Regions from separate parts of the Peribacillus asahii genome, predicted to be linked through region 2. Evidence: riboswitches for the same ligand, from Rfam matches in the RefSeq annotation. Region 2 holds a riboswitch; the other holds the start of a gene.

What was found. A riboswitch is a leader RNA that binds a small molecule or an ion and turns the genes downstream of it on or off. The one in region 2 is predicted to bind cobalamin.
Region 1: linked by a shared signal. The riboswitch ahead of bluB (5,6-dimethylbenzimidazole synthase) and the one ahead of BAOM_RS21175 (ABC transporter substrate-binding protein) in region 2 are both predicted to bind cobalamin.

What each region holds. Positions count from the first base shown of each region.
Region 1 is NZ_CP026095.1:1,990,104-1,997,855, forward strand. It holds gene BAOM_RS09640 (putative 2-aminoethylphosphonate ABC transporter substrate-binding protein) at 1-430, opposite strand, end outside; gene BAOM_RS09645 (PCYCGC motif-containing (lipo)protein) at 745-1,236, shown strand; gene BAOM_RS09650 (MFS transporter) at 1,544-2,767, shown strand; cobalamin riboswitch at 2,830-3,006, shown strand; gene bluB (5,6-dimethylbenzimidazole synthase) at 3,075-3,731, shown strand; partial or broken gene BAOM_RS09660 (DUF421 domain-containing protein) at 3,943-4,645, opposite strand; gene BAOM_RS09665 (3-hydroxyacyl-CoA dehydrogenase) at 4,826-5,590, shown strand; gene BAOM_RS09670 (acyl-CoA dehydrogenase family protein) at 5,627-6,772, shown strand; gene BAOM_RS09675 (thiolase family protein) at 6,794-7,752, shown strand, end outside.
Region 2 is NZ_CP026095.1:4,286,257-4,294,008, forward strand. It holds gene BAOM_RS21155 (ABC transporter ATP-binding protein) at 1-337, opposite strand, end outside; gene BAOM_RS21160 (ATP-binding cassette domain-containing protein) at 334-1,050, opposite strand; gene nikC (nickel transporter permease) at 1,052-1,879, opposite strand; gene nikB (nickel ABC transporter permease) at 1,894-2,823, opposite strand; gene BAOM_RS21175 (ABC transporter substrate-binding protein) at 2,829-4,388, opposite strand; cobalamin riboswitch at 4,568-4,779, opposite strand; partial or broken gene BAOM_RS21180 (SDR family NAD(P)-dependent oxidoreductase) at 4,854-5,366, shown strand; partial or broken gene BAOM_RS21185 (SDR family NAD(P)-dependent oxidoreductase) at 5,380-6,113, shown strand; gene BAOM_RS21190 (MarR family winged helix-turn-helix transcriptional regulator) at 6,313-6,738, shown strand; gene BAOM_RS21195 (polysaccharide deacetylase family protein) at 6,924-7,752, opposite strand, start outside.

The DNA.
Region 1 (7,752 bases), 2.3 Mb from region 2:
TGAAGGTCGTGTTTCCAACCCATTTTTCTGGCTGTAAATTATCTTTATATTGCGGAAGAATTTTATTACTGTCTTTTGGTGTATACCCTTCAATCATGTCTTTCTCATCTAATTCTAGTAAACTAGATGCCGCCGTTCCCCAGACTACATCAGCTTCTGTATTTTTCCCTTCTGCAAGCAATTTAGCGGTAATGATTCCTGTAGAATCTCGCACAATATTCAAGTCAATCTCTGGATATGTTTCCTCAAATGTCTCTAAATACTGTGGAATCAATTCTTCTTCTATTGCTGTGTAGACGGTTAATTCTCCTGATAAATTGCTTGATTTTCCATCTTTTGTTGATGTGGTATTACTAGTTTCTTGTCCGCATGCTGTTAACATAAATGCACTTGATAAGACCAAGCATGTTTTAAAAATATTGTTTTTCATTGTTTTTACTCCTTTTTATGTATTTATTCCTATGAATACAATATAAAACCACATTATTAAGGTGGTATTAATTTAAAGTAAATGAATATTAAGAATATGGCGGAATATTGTTTTTATATGAAAAAGAGGTAATGAGAGATTTTGAATAAGACAGGTTATGAACTAATAGAATAGGAGGTTGGAGGAATAAGTAGTAGTGAAGAATCCTATCAATTGAATGTTGATAAATTTGTTTTAAGAAAACATTAACTTTGAAGAAACTCCTCTTTTTCTAGTAAAATAAGAAAAACCAAATTTTTCTAGAGGTGTATATGATGAGATGGAAAAAAACAATGCTAACGTTTGGAATTTGTTCTACCTTATTACTTGGAGCTTGTTCTAGTAAAGAAGAAAGTCATGATAATCATCCAATTCATACGGAACATACAGATTCAGGTGATATTCGTGAAGAGACAAGCGGGGTAGAACAAATGCCTGAATTTCTAGCAGATAAATCAGAAGATATGCAGACAATCTATGTAGCTGCTGCTAAACATCAAAAGCTATTAGAGCAAATCCCCTGTTACTGTGGATGTGGGGAATCGGCCAATCACAAAAACAATTATGACTGCTTTGTGTTTGAAAACAAAGAAAGCGGAGCTGTTGTCTGGGATGATCATGGGACTAAATGTGGTGTCTGTTTAGAAATTGCCGCTCAGGCAGTAGTTGATTTTAACAACGGAAAAACGGTAAAAGAAATACGAGAAGCGATTGATCAACAATATGAAGAAGGATATGCAAAGCCAACGGATACGCCGGAAGTGTAAAATTATTATTAATTTAGTAAAAAATGCATTGAAAAAAATAGGGAAAAACTGTAATATAAGTACATCATAAATCGAAAGGGTGACCGTAGGACGATGATTAACTAATCCTGTTTTGAAGAATAGATTCGTTATATAATACGAAGTTATTTTTGAATGGGATTAGTCTGTACTTTAAAAAAATCATTGAAGTTGTAGTACATGGTGTACTACGTCTTTTTCCATGGTTTTAGACGACCTTCTATCCAAAAATAACGGATGGGAGGTTTTTTGTTGTCTCCCATAATCATTAATAGAAAAGGGGACTGTTATGTCACAATTATTGAAAAATCGATTTGTTCAAGCGATTTTCCTATCCGCTTTGTTTCTTCAAATAGGCATTTGGGTGAGGAATTTTGCGATTTTGTTATTTATTATGGAAAAAACAAATGGAAATGCTTTTGCTGTTTCCATGATCTCTGTTGCTGAATTTGCTCCGATTTTTATTTTTTCTTTTATTGGCGGGACATTTGCTGATCGTTGGCGGCCAAAAAGAACGATGGTATGGTGTGATATATTAAGTGCTATTTCGGTTTTTGCGGTAGTTCTCACACTAGTGTTTGGTTCTTGGCATATTGTCTTTTTTGCTACATTGATTTCGTCGATTTTATCGCAGTTTTCTCAGCCGTCGGGGATGAAACTATTTAAGATGCATTTAAGCCCGGAATTGCTGCAGTCAGCGATGTCGATTTACCAAACGATTTTTGCTGTCTTTATGGTGCTTGGGCCTGTTCTTGGTACGATGATTTTCCAACAATTTGGAATCGTTGTGTCGATGGTTGTTACAGGAATAGCCTTTCTTCTTTCTGCAGTGATGCTTCTATTCATTCCAGCTGACCATAAAACAGAGGATGAACAAAAAGCTACAACGTTACTTGAAGATATGAAAAGCGGAATTCGTTATGTTCTTGCTAAAAAGGAATTGAAGCTACTTGGAATTTGTTTTATGGCTGCAGGACTTGCAATCGGACTTATTCAACCTTTAGCCGTTTTTCTTGTAACAGAACGATTAGAGTTAGCAAAAGAAAATTTACAATGGCTGTTAATGGTGAATGGAATTGGAATGATATTGGGGGGAGCGGCTTCTGTTATATTCTCTAAATCTCTTCTTCCGCAAAAGCTTTTAGTAATCGGGATGCTAGCCAATGCAATTGGGATGAGTGTGATTGGCTTTTCAACAGACCTTACATTAACTCTTGTCGCTGAATTTGTGAACGGATTTTTCCTCCCATGTATTCAAGTCGGCATTAATACGATGATTTTACAAAACACAAAATCAGAATTTATTGGAAGAGTGAACGGTACGTTAAGTCCGCTTTTCTCTGGAGCGATGGTGTTAACAATGAGTACTGCTGGTATTTTAAAAGAAATGTTTTCAATTATTATGATCTTTGAAGTAGCAGCGATTCTATTTATTATCGGGCTTTTGTTTATTCTACCAATCTATAACATGCAAGCATCAGAGAATGTTGAAGGAATGTTATCAAAAGAGTAAAATCTTGACTTATTATATGAGTCATGGTAATTTAGTTTCGGATAACAATAGTATTAGACATATTATCTAAACGCCATATTGGTGCTTCCATGTGGAAGAGAATAGGGAAATCGGTAAAACGATGCGGAGCCCGCCACTGTAGTTGAGGAGTCGCTGTCATAGCCACCGGATTATTTCCGGGAAGGGACAGACTGACGTTGAATCAGAGCCAGGAGACCTGCCAGTATTGGATGTTCTGAGATTTGGCAAATTCTCAGCCTATTTAGGCTGGGAATTTTTTTATTGTCTAAAAATTGGAGGGATTAGTATGAATAAGTTAAGTGAAGAAGAAAAAAGTGGAGTCTATAAAGCGATTTTTAATCGAAGAGATATTCGGACCTTTTTACAAACACCAATTCCGGATGAAACATTATATAAACTATTAGAAGCGGCTCACAGTGGCCCATCAGTTGGATTTATGCAGCCATGGAATTTTATCATTATTAAAGATGACGAAACAAAGAAAAAGCTAGCTGCGATCGTTGAAAAAGAACGACGCGCACTCGCCATTCATTATGAAGGAACGGACCGCGAGTTAACCTTTTTAGATTTGAAAATTGCCGGAATTCTTGAAGCACCTGTCACAATTTGTGTAACATGTAACCCATTCAGTGCCGGTGACCATGTACTAGGAAGAAACTCGATTCCAGAAACGGATTTAATGTCCACAAGCTGTGCCATCCAAAACATGTGGCTTGCTGCCTATGCAGAAGGACTAGCAATGGGCTGGGTGAGCTTTTATAAAAAAGCTGATGTCAGAACGATTTTGAATATTCCCTATCATGTGGACCCAATCGCCTTACTTTCCGTTGGTTATACGGAAAATTATCCAGATCGACCTTTGCTAGAGATCTACAATTGGGAAAAGCGGCAACAATTGGATGGATTGATTTTTGAGGGGGAGTGGGGAGGTCGCTCTAAATAAGTCAATGACTATGTATTTTGTAAATAGATAAGTGTATTTATAATGATATTCGTTGAAAGTTTAAGAGGGGAATCCTGTTGACTTTGAATAACTATTGCTTTTAAAAAAATTGCGAACCTCCATCAATGTAGTGTATACAGGGGGGTTCGCGAATATCTTTCTTTATAAAACAACCATACCAACTTATCCCCACTACGGCATAGTATCCTCCTTAGTTAGAAGATGAGGATTGAAACTGATAAGTCTGTACAAAAATCCCGTCTCCCTCCAACCATTCAGCGATAAAAACATCTTTATAATCTGAAATATTTTGTGATGAGAGTTGCACCTTTAACCAATGTTCATCAAATCCTAAATCTTTTAGTTCATCCCACAGTACTTCCCCATCACGAATGAGCGTAACAGGAACGTAAACAGGTGTCCCTGAAAGATTGAAATCCTGCAATGTTGTTTTCTTTCTGATACTGTGGTTTTTTTAAAATGCTAATAGAACCGTTCGCCTCTAAATAACAAAAGGCGACTTCTCGAATCGAAAAGGTTTCACTTTGCCGAAGTAAGCTTTGTAACTGATTAATATTCATCCGATTTTTCCTCAACTCTTCTCGGTCAACCACTCTATTTTTAATAAGAGCAGATGGTTTTCCTTCAAAAAGGCCACGAAACCATAAAGATTTTTGTCCAAGATATTCGACTATAAAGAGCAAAATTCCCCATAATACCATGGAGTATATAACATAAAGAATCCCAATTTGATGATCGTATAAGGCGTTGCCTAGTAATTCTCCTAATACTATAGCGGAAATAAAAGTGAAAGGTGTAATTTGATTAATAATTTTCTTGCCAACGAATTTGATGATTATAAAAAGCAGAAAAAATCCCGCAATCAGTTCTATTGTTAAATGCATGATTTTCATGCTATACATACTCCAATCTTTAAACATGATGATAACATTCCTATTTATCTCCAAATCGTAGCTGTTATAATACGAACTTTTTGTAAAAAAAACCATAAAAAGGGTATTGATATATGAATTTTCGAAATAGTCATGCTAATATAAAAGTATATTTCAAATATTTGGGAGAGGGGTACTCGTATGAACATTCAAGATTCAATTGCCATTGTAACGGGTGGAGCTTCTGGTCTTGGGAAGGCGACGGTACAACATATTGTGGAAAATGGCGGAAAGGCCGTCATTCTTGATCTTTTTGAAGAGAATGGTGCGCAACTTGCTAAGCAGTATGGTGAGTCCGTTTTGTTTGTGAAAACCGATGTAACGAAGGAAGAGGACGTTCAAAGAGCTGTCGACCAAGCCGTTCAGCGATTTGGGCAGATTAATACTGTTGTCAATTGTGCGGGGATTGCTATTGCAAAAAAGGTTTTAAGTCGTCGAGGGATTCATGAATTGGAAGCGTTCTCAAAAGTGATTTCTGTTAATTTAATTGGCACGTTTAATGTGATTCGTTTGGCTGCAGAGAAAATGGCTCAAAATGAAGCAAATGAATCAGGAGAAAGAGGGGTTATTATTAACACCGCTTCAGTTGCTGCTTTTGAGGGCCAAATTGGACAAGTTGCATACAGTGCTTCAAAAGGTGGAGTCGCTGGGATGACGCTTCCGCTTGCCCGTGAATTTGCTTCAAATGGCATTCGTGTCGTATCGATTGCGCCAGGCTTATTCCACACACCGATGGTTGACGCGTTACCGGAAGAAGCGATGATTGCTTTAGGAAAAACGGTACCATTCCCATCTCGTCTTGGTTATCCAGAAGAATATGCGAAATTAGCAGAAAGCATTATAACGAATCCGATGCTGAATGGGGAAACGATTCGTTTAGATGGCGCGATTCGCATGCAGCCGTAGACAAAATGATGATGTTGCCTAGAGGAGGACTGACAGTTGAAGCATCCATATTTAACAGATGATCATGTTATTTTTCGACAATCATTGCGTAAGTTTTTAGAAAAAGAGGCTGTTCCTTTTTATGAACAATGGGAAGAAGATCGAATCATTCCACGTTCATTTTGGAAAAAGCTTGGGGAACAAGGATTTTTAGCTCCAGATTTACCAGAAGAGTATGGTGGTTCAGATGTGGATTGGGGCTTTTCTGTTGTGGTCAATGAAGAGCTTGAACGAGTTGGTTCGAGTTTAATTGGCGTAGGTTTGCATAACGATATCGTCGTTCCGTATATTTCTGCTTATGGAACTAGAGCACAAAAATCGCGTTGGCTGCCAAAATGTACGACAGGAGAATGTATTACTGCGATTGCGATGACGGAACCGGGAGCAGGATCGGATCTTGCTAGTATTAAAACAACAGCTGTCTTAGATGGCAATCATTATATTGTGAACGGGCAAAAAACATTTATTACAAATGGAATTCATGCAGATTTAGTGATTGTCGCTTGTAAAACCGATCCAAACGCAGTTCCTAAGCATAAAGGGGTTAGCTTATTAGCGATTGAAAGGGATACGCCAGGTTTTTCAAGAGGCAGAAAATTAAACAAAGTTGGTCTACATAGTCAAGATACAGCAGAGTTGATCTTCGAAGATTGTCGTGTGCCAAAAGAAAATTTAATTGGTGTAGAAGGCAAAGGTTTTACTTATTTAATGGAGAAATTGCAACAAGAGCGGCTTGTTGTTGCAATTTGTGCGCAAGCAGCATCAGAGGATATGCTTCAAGAGACGATTGAATATGTGAAAAGTCGCGAAGCGTTTGGAAAGTCCATTAGCAAGTTTCAAAATACCCAATTTAAAATTGCTGAAATGGCAACAGAAATTAAAATGGGAAGAGCCTTTCTCGACCAATTAATCGCAAAGCATATCGCTGGTGAACATGTAGTAACCGAGGTATCTATGGCTAAATGGAAATTAACAGAGATGGCTCGAAACATTTCAACTGCCTGTATGCAGCTTCACGGTGGATATGGATATATGGAAGAATACAAGATTGCTAGACGCTATCGAGATATTCCTGTAGCCAGTATCTATGCCGGTACAAATGAAATTATGAAAACAATCATTGCCAAAAATCTAGGGTTGTAACCGTTTAGAGGGGGAAGTAGGATGCGCGAAGTGGTCATTGTTGAAGGAGTACGTACACCAGTTGGAAGAAGAAATGGGGTTTTTAGAGATATTCGTCCAGATGATTTAGCTGCAGAAGTGTTGAAGAAGTTAGTGGAGAAGACAGGCATTGATGCAGCGATAATCGATGATGTCATTCTCGGTTGTGTCTCACAAGCAGGAGAGCAAGCGGGTGATATTGCGCGCGTTGCTTCGTTAATTGCGGGATATCCGATTGAAGTTCCAGGTGTAACGCTGGACCGCCAATGTGGATCTAGTCAACAAGCTGTTCACTTTGCCGCTCAAGCGATTCTTGCCGGCGATATGGATGTAATAGTTGCAGGCGGAGTAGAAAATATGTCGCGCGTACCAATCGGTTCGAACTACCAAGGTACTAAAACAAGTCAAAAATATTTAGACAAGTATGAAGTGATTCATCAAGGGCTTTCTGCGGAGCGGATTGCTGAGAAATGGGGAATCACTCGTGAAGAATGTGACCAATTATCTGTAGAAAGTCATGAGCGCGCTCTTCGTGCACAACGTGAAGGATATTTTGAACGAGAAATCATCCCGATTGTTGGAAGTGATAAAGAAGGAAATCTAACCGAAGTGAGGGAAGATTCCGGTCCACGACCAGGAACGACGCTTGAAGTGTTAGCCGGGTTAAAAACGGTGTTTAAAGAAGATGGTGTTATTCATGCGGGAAATTCAAGCCAAATTAGTGATGGTGCAGCTGCGTTACTTTTAATGGAACGAAAGAAAGCAGAGGAGCTTGGCCTAAAGCCTCGTTTTAAAGTACACACTCGCGTTGTTGTTGGTTCAGATCCAACCCTGATGTTAACGGGTCCGATTCCAGCAACTCAGAAAGTATTAGAGAAATCAGGACTTTCCATAGACGATATCGATGTGTTTGAAGTGAATGAAGCATTTGCGCCCGTTGTGTTAGCTTGGTTAAAAGAAAC
Region 2 (7,752 bases):
CCTGTACGTTCATCTTTGGATGCAAAGATGAAGATGAATCTTGTAATACCATTTGTAACCGCTTATACAACTGAATATCCTTTATTTGATTGCTATTAATTAATTTTCCATCAAGTAAAACCTGCCCCGAAGTGACAGATTCTATTTTCATAATCAATTTGGCTATCGTACTTTTTCCGCTGCCGCTTTCACCAACAATCCCCAAGCATTCTCCTTTAGACAATGTTAAATTAACCTGATTAACAGCTGTAAAATGCTTCTTTCTTCTAAACCACGATAATTTTCTTGATCTGACAGAGTATTCTTTAGTAACATTACATAACTCAAGAAGGGTCAAAGGAGAACTCCTCCTCGGTCCATTTGAACCACACGGTCGGCATATTTCTTAACACTTTTCTCATCATGAGAAATAAGTAAAATCGTCAATTTTAATTCCTGTTGCAGCTGCTTAAGCAACGTTAAAACCTTTTCACGATTGATCACATCAAGAGCAGTCGTTGGTTCATCTGCAATAAATATCTTTGGCTGCAAGCTTAACATCATCGCTAATAGTACCCGCTGTCGCATTCCTCCACTTAATTCAAAAGGATATAGAGATAAAATGTGCTCTGGATCTGAGAAACCGACTTGATTTAATAACGAGTGTAAAGATGTTTCTATACTTTTTTTGTTCCACTTCTTATGCCTTAATGCTTCTACCATTTGTCTTTTCACAGTTTGAATAGGATTTAACCCATTTAAAGAATGTTGAATTAATAAACCAATTTCATCACGACGAAGCTGTTGGAGACGTCTTTCATCATAGTCTATAATATTTTCATCCCTATATATTATTTGCCCATGCGTCACACGACAGCCTTTCTCCAAAAGTCCAACTATTGCATGTGCAGTTAAACTTTTTCCACAGCCGCTTGGACCGGTAATAGCAAGCATTTCCCCCCTAAATAATTGAAACGACATATCATCGACAATCGTTTCCCACTTTCCTTCATTCTGACAAGAAATTTTTACATGTTCGATACTTAGTAAGGGATCTATATTCTTCTTCATCTTACACCTCTTTAAGAGTAGTAGAATCTAATTTTCTAAATCTGTCGCTAATTAATTGACATGCTAATACGAAAAATAAAATAGCCATCCCCGGAAAAATCATCACATGTGGAGCAATTTGAAAATAAGACGTTGCATCATGTAACATCGCTCCCCATTCAGGTGTTGGAGGTTGGATTCCTAACCCTAAAAAAGAAAGTCCCGCAATAGCCAGCACGATTTTCCCCATATCCAATGCACTAAAAACAAGAACAGATACAAAGATTTGCGGAAGAATATAACGTTGCATAATACGCCGATGTGAATTTCCTGACATGCGCGCCGATAATAGATAGTCCTCTTTACAAATCTTAATCACCAGACTCCTAATAAAGCGAACATAGTTTGCCCAACGAACGATTATGATCGCAATAATCATATTAATAAATCCAGGTCCTAGGACACCAACAATTGCAATTGTGAGAACAATATCAGGAATAGCTAGCATACTATCAATTACTCGCATAAAAATATGATCTGTTCGACCACGTACATATCCTGTTACTAGCCCAATTGGAATACTAATTATTAAAGTAAAAATAATAATAAGAAAAGCAGCTGTCATACTTATTCTAGCTCCGTAAATAACCCTTGATAATATACAACGTCCTAAATGATCCGTACCAAATGGATACATCCAACTTGGAGAAGATAATCTATTAGCTAAATTTACATTTACAGGGTCGTGAGGAGCAATCCAAGGAGCAAAGATTCCAATAAAAAGGATTAGTATAAGCACCCCGCTTCCTACTATTACGTTTATATCTAATCGATATAACATCTTTTGCATGAATACATTCCCTTCTAACTAACCCTTAAGCGCGGATCTACTAGAACATAAATAAAATCTACAACCGTATGAATACAAACAAATAGAATAGATGCAAAAATAACATACCCTTGAATAACTGGATAATCTCGCATATTAATTGACTCAATAATATATCGTCCTAGACCTGGCCATGAGAAAATAGATTCTACAATAATACTTCCACCTAGCATAAAAGCAAAACTTGTCCCTATCATCGTCACAATTGGTAAAAAAGCATGCTTGAGCACTTGAAAAACTAATATTCGTCTCTTGGACATGCCCCTTGCTCTAGCCGCTTTCACAAAATTTTGGTTCATCATATCCAACATACTTGTCCGTAACACTCGAGCATACACGGTTCCTAATCCTAACCCCAGTGTTAGCGCTGGTAACACGAGATGCTGCCAAGTGCCATTTCCCATAGAAGGAAGCCAGCCATATTGCACAGAAAATAAATAAATGAATAGAAATCCTAACCAAAAAGAAGGAACCGCAGACCCGAAAAGAGCCATAAGTCTGCCGATTCTATCTAATATCCCTGCTGAATAGATAGCTGTTGAAATTCCTAAACTGAGAGTAATCACTAGCATAATCAATAAACCAGCACACGCTAGTTCTAAAGTAGCCGGTAACCTTTCGAATAGTTCATCAACGACGGGCTCTTTAGAAACATAGGAGTTTCCCCATTGCCCAGTGAAAACCTCCTTGATCCATTGGACATATTGACTCCCTATAGATTCTGTTAATCCTAGCTCCGAGCGTAATGAGTCTAGTGCTTCTTTTGATGCAGGAACATCATTCACTTTTAACATAATCGTAGCCGGGTCTCCAGGCGATACTCTTAGTAGTAAAAAAGTAAGCGTAGCGACGCAAAAAACAACAAAAACTAATTGAATCAAATGTTCTATGAAAAACTTAATCATCTACACTATTCCACATCAATTTGTGAATGATTATAGTAATACTCAATCGGATGAGCAACAAATCCTTTTAAACCGTCTCTAACAGCAAATACCGTATTCGGGAAAACAATAAATGACTGTGGAATATCTTTATTAATTTCCTCTTGTATTTGAATAGCTAATTGATTGCGCTTCTCCAAATCCGTTGTTTGACTTAACTGATTAATCATTTTATCAACCGAAAGAGACACATACTTACTCACATTTGATTCACTATTAGATTGATAAAATATTTCTAAGAAGTATTGTGGGTCACCTGTATGTGCTGTTAACATGCTGTACATTGATAAATCCCAATCCTCATTCGCTAATGTATCATCAATATTCTCTACTTGACGAATATTGATTTTCATTCCTTCAGCTAATAATTTATTTTGAATTACTTCTGCCATTACTGTTAATTCTGGACGCTGTGGAAACGTTAATAATGTCGCTTCAAATGTCTTTCCTTCTTTTTCCCACATGCCCTCAGAATTTTTCTTCCAACCTTCTTGCTGCATTAACTGATTAACAGATTCTGTTTCTTCTTTATTTTCCACTTTGCCAAATGGCAAGACAGGAGAAAATGTACTATGGGCTACAGACCCTTGTCCTTTCATGACTGAATTCACAATCTCTTCACGTGGAATCAACATATCAACCACTTTCCTCAATGCTAACTCTTTAAATAGAGGAGATTCCATATTGTACATCAGCATATGTGTTCTTAATGATGTAGCGGTTAACACTTCAAATTTTTTATTCTTCTCTAAAACATCAATATGATCAACAGAAATATCGGTTGCCCCGTCTACATCTCCAGATTGTAAAGCCATTAGTCGCGTATTAGCATCAGAAATAAATTTAATTGTCACTTCAGATAATAATGCTTTCTCGCCCCAATAATCTTCATATCGTTCAACAATAAGTGATTGATCTTGATTAAATTGTTTAATTTTAAATGCCCCTGTAAAGGCAGGATAGCTATCTTTATCATTAATTGTTGCTACATCTACGATGATTGTTGCTGGGTCAGCTAAATGCGCAATTAAAGCCGCATTCGGTTGTGTAGTTTCAATTTTCAACTCAGTATCTGACACGGCTTCCATCGATTTAATTTGTAATAAATCTTTCGCTTTTGGGTTTTTATCGATAGAACGCTGTAATGAGTCTTTTACGCTTGTAGCATCCATTACTTTCCCATTATGAAAACTTACATTTTTTTGCAATTGAAATAACCATGTTGTGTCATTTTCTTGTTTCCATGATTTTGCCAGCCAAGTTGTAGGCTCCAATTCTTCATTTAATTTAATTAATGTTTCCGCTGTTCCAGAGCGCATAACTTCCCAGCTATCACTACCATGTGGGTCAAGGCTTGCTGGACTCCACGAAAAAGCTAAGGTTGCTTTTTGGTTTGAATCTTCTTCATTAGTACCTTTGTCTGTTGATGTTTCATCATTTCCAGCACATCCTATAAGTGCTAGAAAGCATAAAGCAAGAACCATCCATAATCCTAAGTTTCGTTTCCTATTCCAATTCTTCAACATGTTCTTCCCCCTATAAAATGATTAAAAACAAAAAAGCATTTCTGACTATATAAAGAGGTCAGAAATGCTTTTAATGATAAAAATAGGGAATCTACACCTATAATCATCCATAGATGATATACGTACAGACTTGTGATTATCAGCACACTAACCACCTCCCTAAAAATCCCGTAGGTCTAACAGTGATGTTCAAATAGGTAGGTCTCCTGACTCAGGGCATTCACTCTCAATCCTTCCCAGGTGTTACCCCAGTGGTTTTTCTGAAAGCTCACAGCATATCATACTGTTTCCCTACACAGTGGCGGGTCCGTGTCGGAATTAAACCGACTTCCCTATTAAGCAAACGAAACTTCCTAAAGCTTCATTGTGCACCTATTTTCTACATATGAAATTTTTAACATTCTGTTATTTCAAACACTTATATTCTAATTAAAAATAATAGTTATATAATTAACGATTGTCAATGGAAAACTAGACATTCTAGTTAATAATGCACATGTATCAAGACAGATGCTTTTCAATGAAACAACAATGGAACATTTTAATCTTTCTTTCGGAACTGGATTCTATCCTACATTCCATTTTATGCAGGCTGCTTACCCTGAATTAAAGAAATCTAAAGGTAAAGTGATTAACTTTGCTTCAGGTGCCGGAATTGATGGACAACCTACACAAACTTCTTATGCAGCCGCAAAAGAAGCGATCCGCGGAATTTCTCGTGTTGCCGCAAACGAATGGGGCCCAGATGGAATTAACGTCAATTTAATCTCACCTATTGCGCTTACTCCGGGCGTTCAACAATGGCGTGAAAATGATCCAACATTATACGATGCAATGATTAACAAAATTCCGCTTCGTCGTCTTGGTGACCCAGAATAAGATATCGGTCGAGTAGCTGTTTTCTTAGCCGGCAGCGATTCAGATTATATGACTGGACAAACACTTATGGTAGATGGCGGTACTATTAAATTACGTTAAGGAGGAATTTAGCATGGGAAGATTAGATAATAAAGTGGCTATTATAACAGGTGGAGCATCAGGTATTGGAGAACGCATGGTTGATTTATTCAGCCAAGAAGGGGCAATCGTCATTGCCGCTGATATTAACGAAGCTGCACTGGAAAAAGCAAGTCAAAAAGAAAATGTGTATGGAATGAAATTAAATGTAGCTTCGGAGGCTGATTGGGAAGCTTTAACGAAAGAAGTAAACGAACGTTTCGGGAAAATTGATATTCTCGTGAACAACGCAGGGATTTCTTCAGAAAAACCTTACCAAGAGATTGACATTAATGATTGGGAAAAAATGATGGACATTAATGGATTTGGTCCATTTGCCGGCATGAAACATGTTACTCCTTATATGGCAGCGCAAAGGAAAGGCTCAATCATTAATATCTCTTCTTATACAGCTCAAATCGGTCAAGGCTTTAATCATTACTCAGCGTCTAAAGGTGCAGTACGTGCTGTATCTAAGGCAGCTGCAACAACTTTTGGTTATCAAGGAATACGTGTAAACGCCCTATTCCCTGGAATTATTGAAACACCTATGACAAAATCGTTAGAAACATCAAAAGAACTTCTAAACCGTTTAGTTCAAGCAACTCCCCTTCAACGATTAGGTCATCCGGAAGATATTGCAAATGCAGCATTATTTTTAGCACCTGATAAATCGTCTTATATCACTGGTCAGAATTAATTATTGACGGCGGCTTTTCTGCTCAATAAAATTAATTATATGGTCGTACGAACCTTTTCCGCATGCACTTCCTGTTTCGACAGGGAGCTTTACTGGATGTCAAGTATCGTAATAGACCCCTTAAATACAAAGGGGCTTTTCCTATTAAATAGGCTTTGTTAAACAATATTGTTGATTATACAACGACCTATAACAGAGCCATTAAATAAAAGAAAGGGGTGATAAGAGATGACAAAACAAACAATCTTTGAATTGATTCATATGATGGATCAATTAACGAATAATATGATTATTAAATGGAATAAAATGTTCAAAGAGAACCTAGGGATTTCCCATATTCTCGTACTAAATTATCTTAAAGAAAATGGAAAAAGCCGGCCATCAGATATCGCAAGAGCTTTAGGATTAACTCCTCCCTCTTTAACTCACTTATCTGAAAAACTCGTACAAAAAGAATTGGCCACACGAGTTGTTGATGATGAGGACCGAAGAATTATTTATTTAGCGATTACAAATAAGGGCGTTGAAATGGTTCAGATAGCACATGAAACAGGAAAGACATTACGCACAAATTTATTCGAAACATTATCAGAAGAAGAGCGACAACAACTATTAACTATCTATGAGAAGCTTAACCACTCGCTGGAAAAATAAAAAACATATGCTTGTTCTCATGTAAGACCAAGCATATGCTTTTTACTATATATATTCAAGTTGTTAAACTGGTATAGGAAGGCCCCTCGCTCGTACAAGACATTGTTTTCCTATGAGCAGAAGCTAAAAATCATTCTGCTAACTAAATGAGATGTAATCCTAGCAGAAAACTAATTTAGATTATACTAATCTGCTTTTCTTAATTTCTGGATTTCCTGTAATTCCGAAATCGTTACTAATTGATAGCCTTGCTTATTAAGTCGTTTAATAATTTCAACAGCAGCCTCTGCACTTGATTGATAAATATCGTGCATGAGAACAACTTTTCCATCCTCTGCTTGAGCCATTACTCGTTTTACAATCTTATCTTTATTACGAACTTCCCAATCCTCTGGATCAATATCCCATAAGATTACATCCATTTTCTTAAAATACTTAGTAATTTTTTTATTTGTTGCTCCATATGGCGGGCGCATATGGATGGGTTCATATCCACTCACTTTTTTAATAATAGATTGGGTTTCTTCAATTTGACTTGTCACTTGCTTCTTATTTAACCTTGTTAATTGTGGATGGTCCCATGAATGGTTTCCTACCTCATTTCCACCCTCTAACATCTCTGTAATCATATCCGGATAATATTTCACTCGACTTCCCAGCACAAAAAATGTCGCATGGCTATCGTATTTTTTTAATGCCTTTAAAATGGTCGTAGTCGTACTTGTATTCGGGCCATCGTCAAATGTAAGAGCAATGACTTTTTTATTTGGATCAATATTCATTTCTCTTTTAGGAAGCTCTGCCACAGCATTTGGCGGCTGAATTTCTTTAATTTTATTTTTATTAGCCTTATTATTTTGATATGTATCCAGAAGATCATTTTTAAAGACGTTCTTTTTAATAGCAATTGTTTGTACGCCTAAATGATCAGGAGCAACTTGATTAGGTCTGAAATACAACACGATTGTATCTTCTAATATACTAAAATGACGAAAATTCTCTTTTATCGGCTTA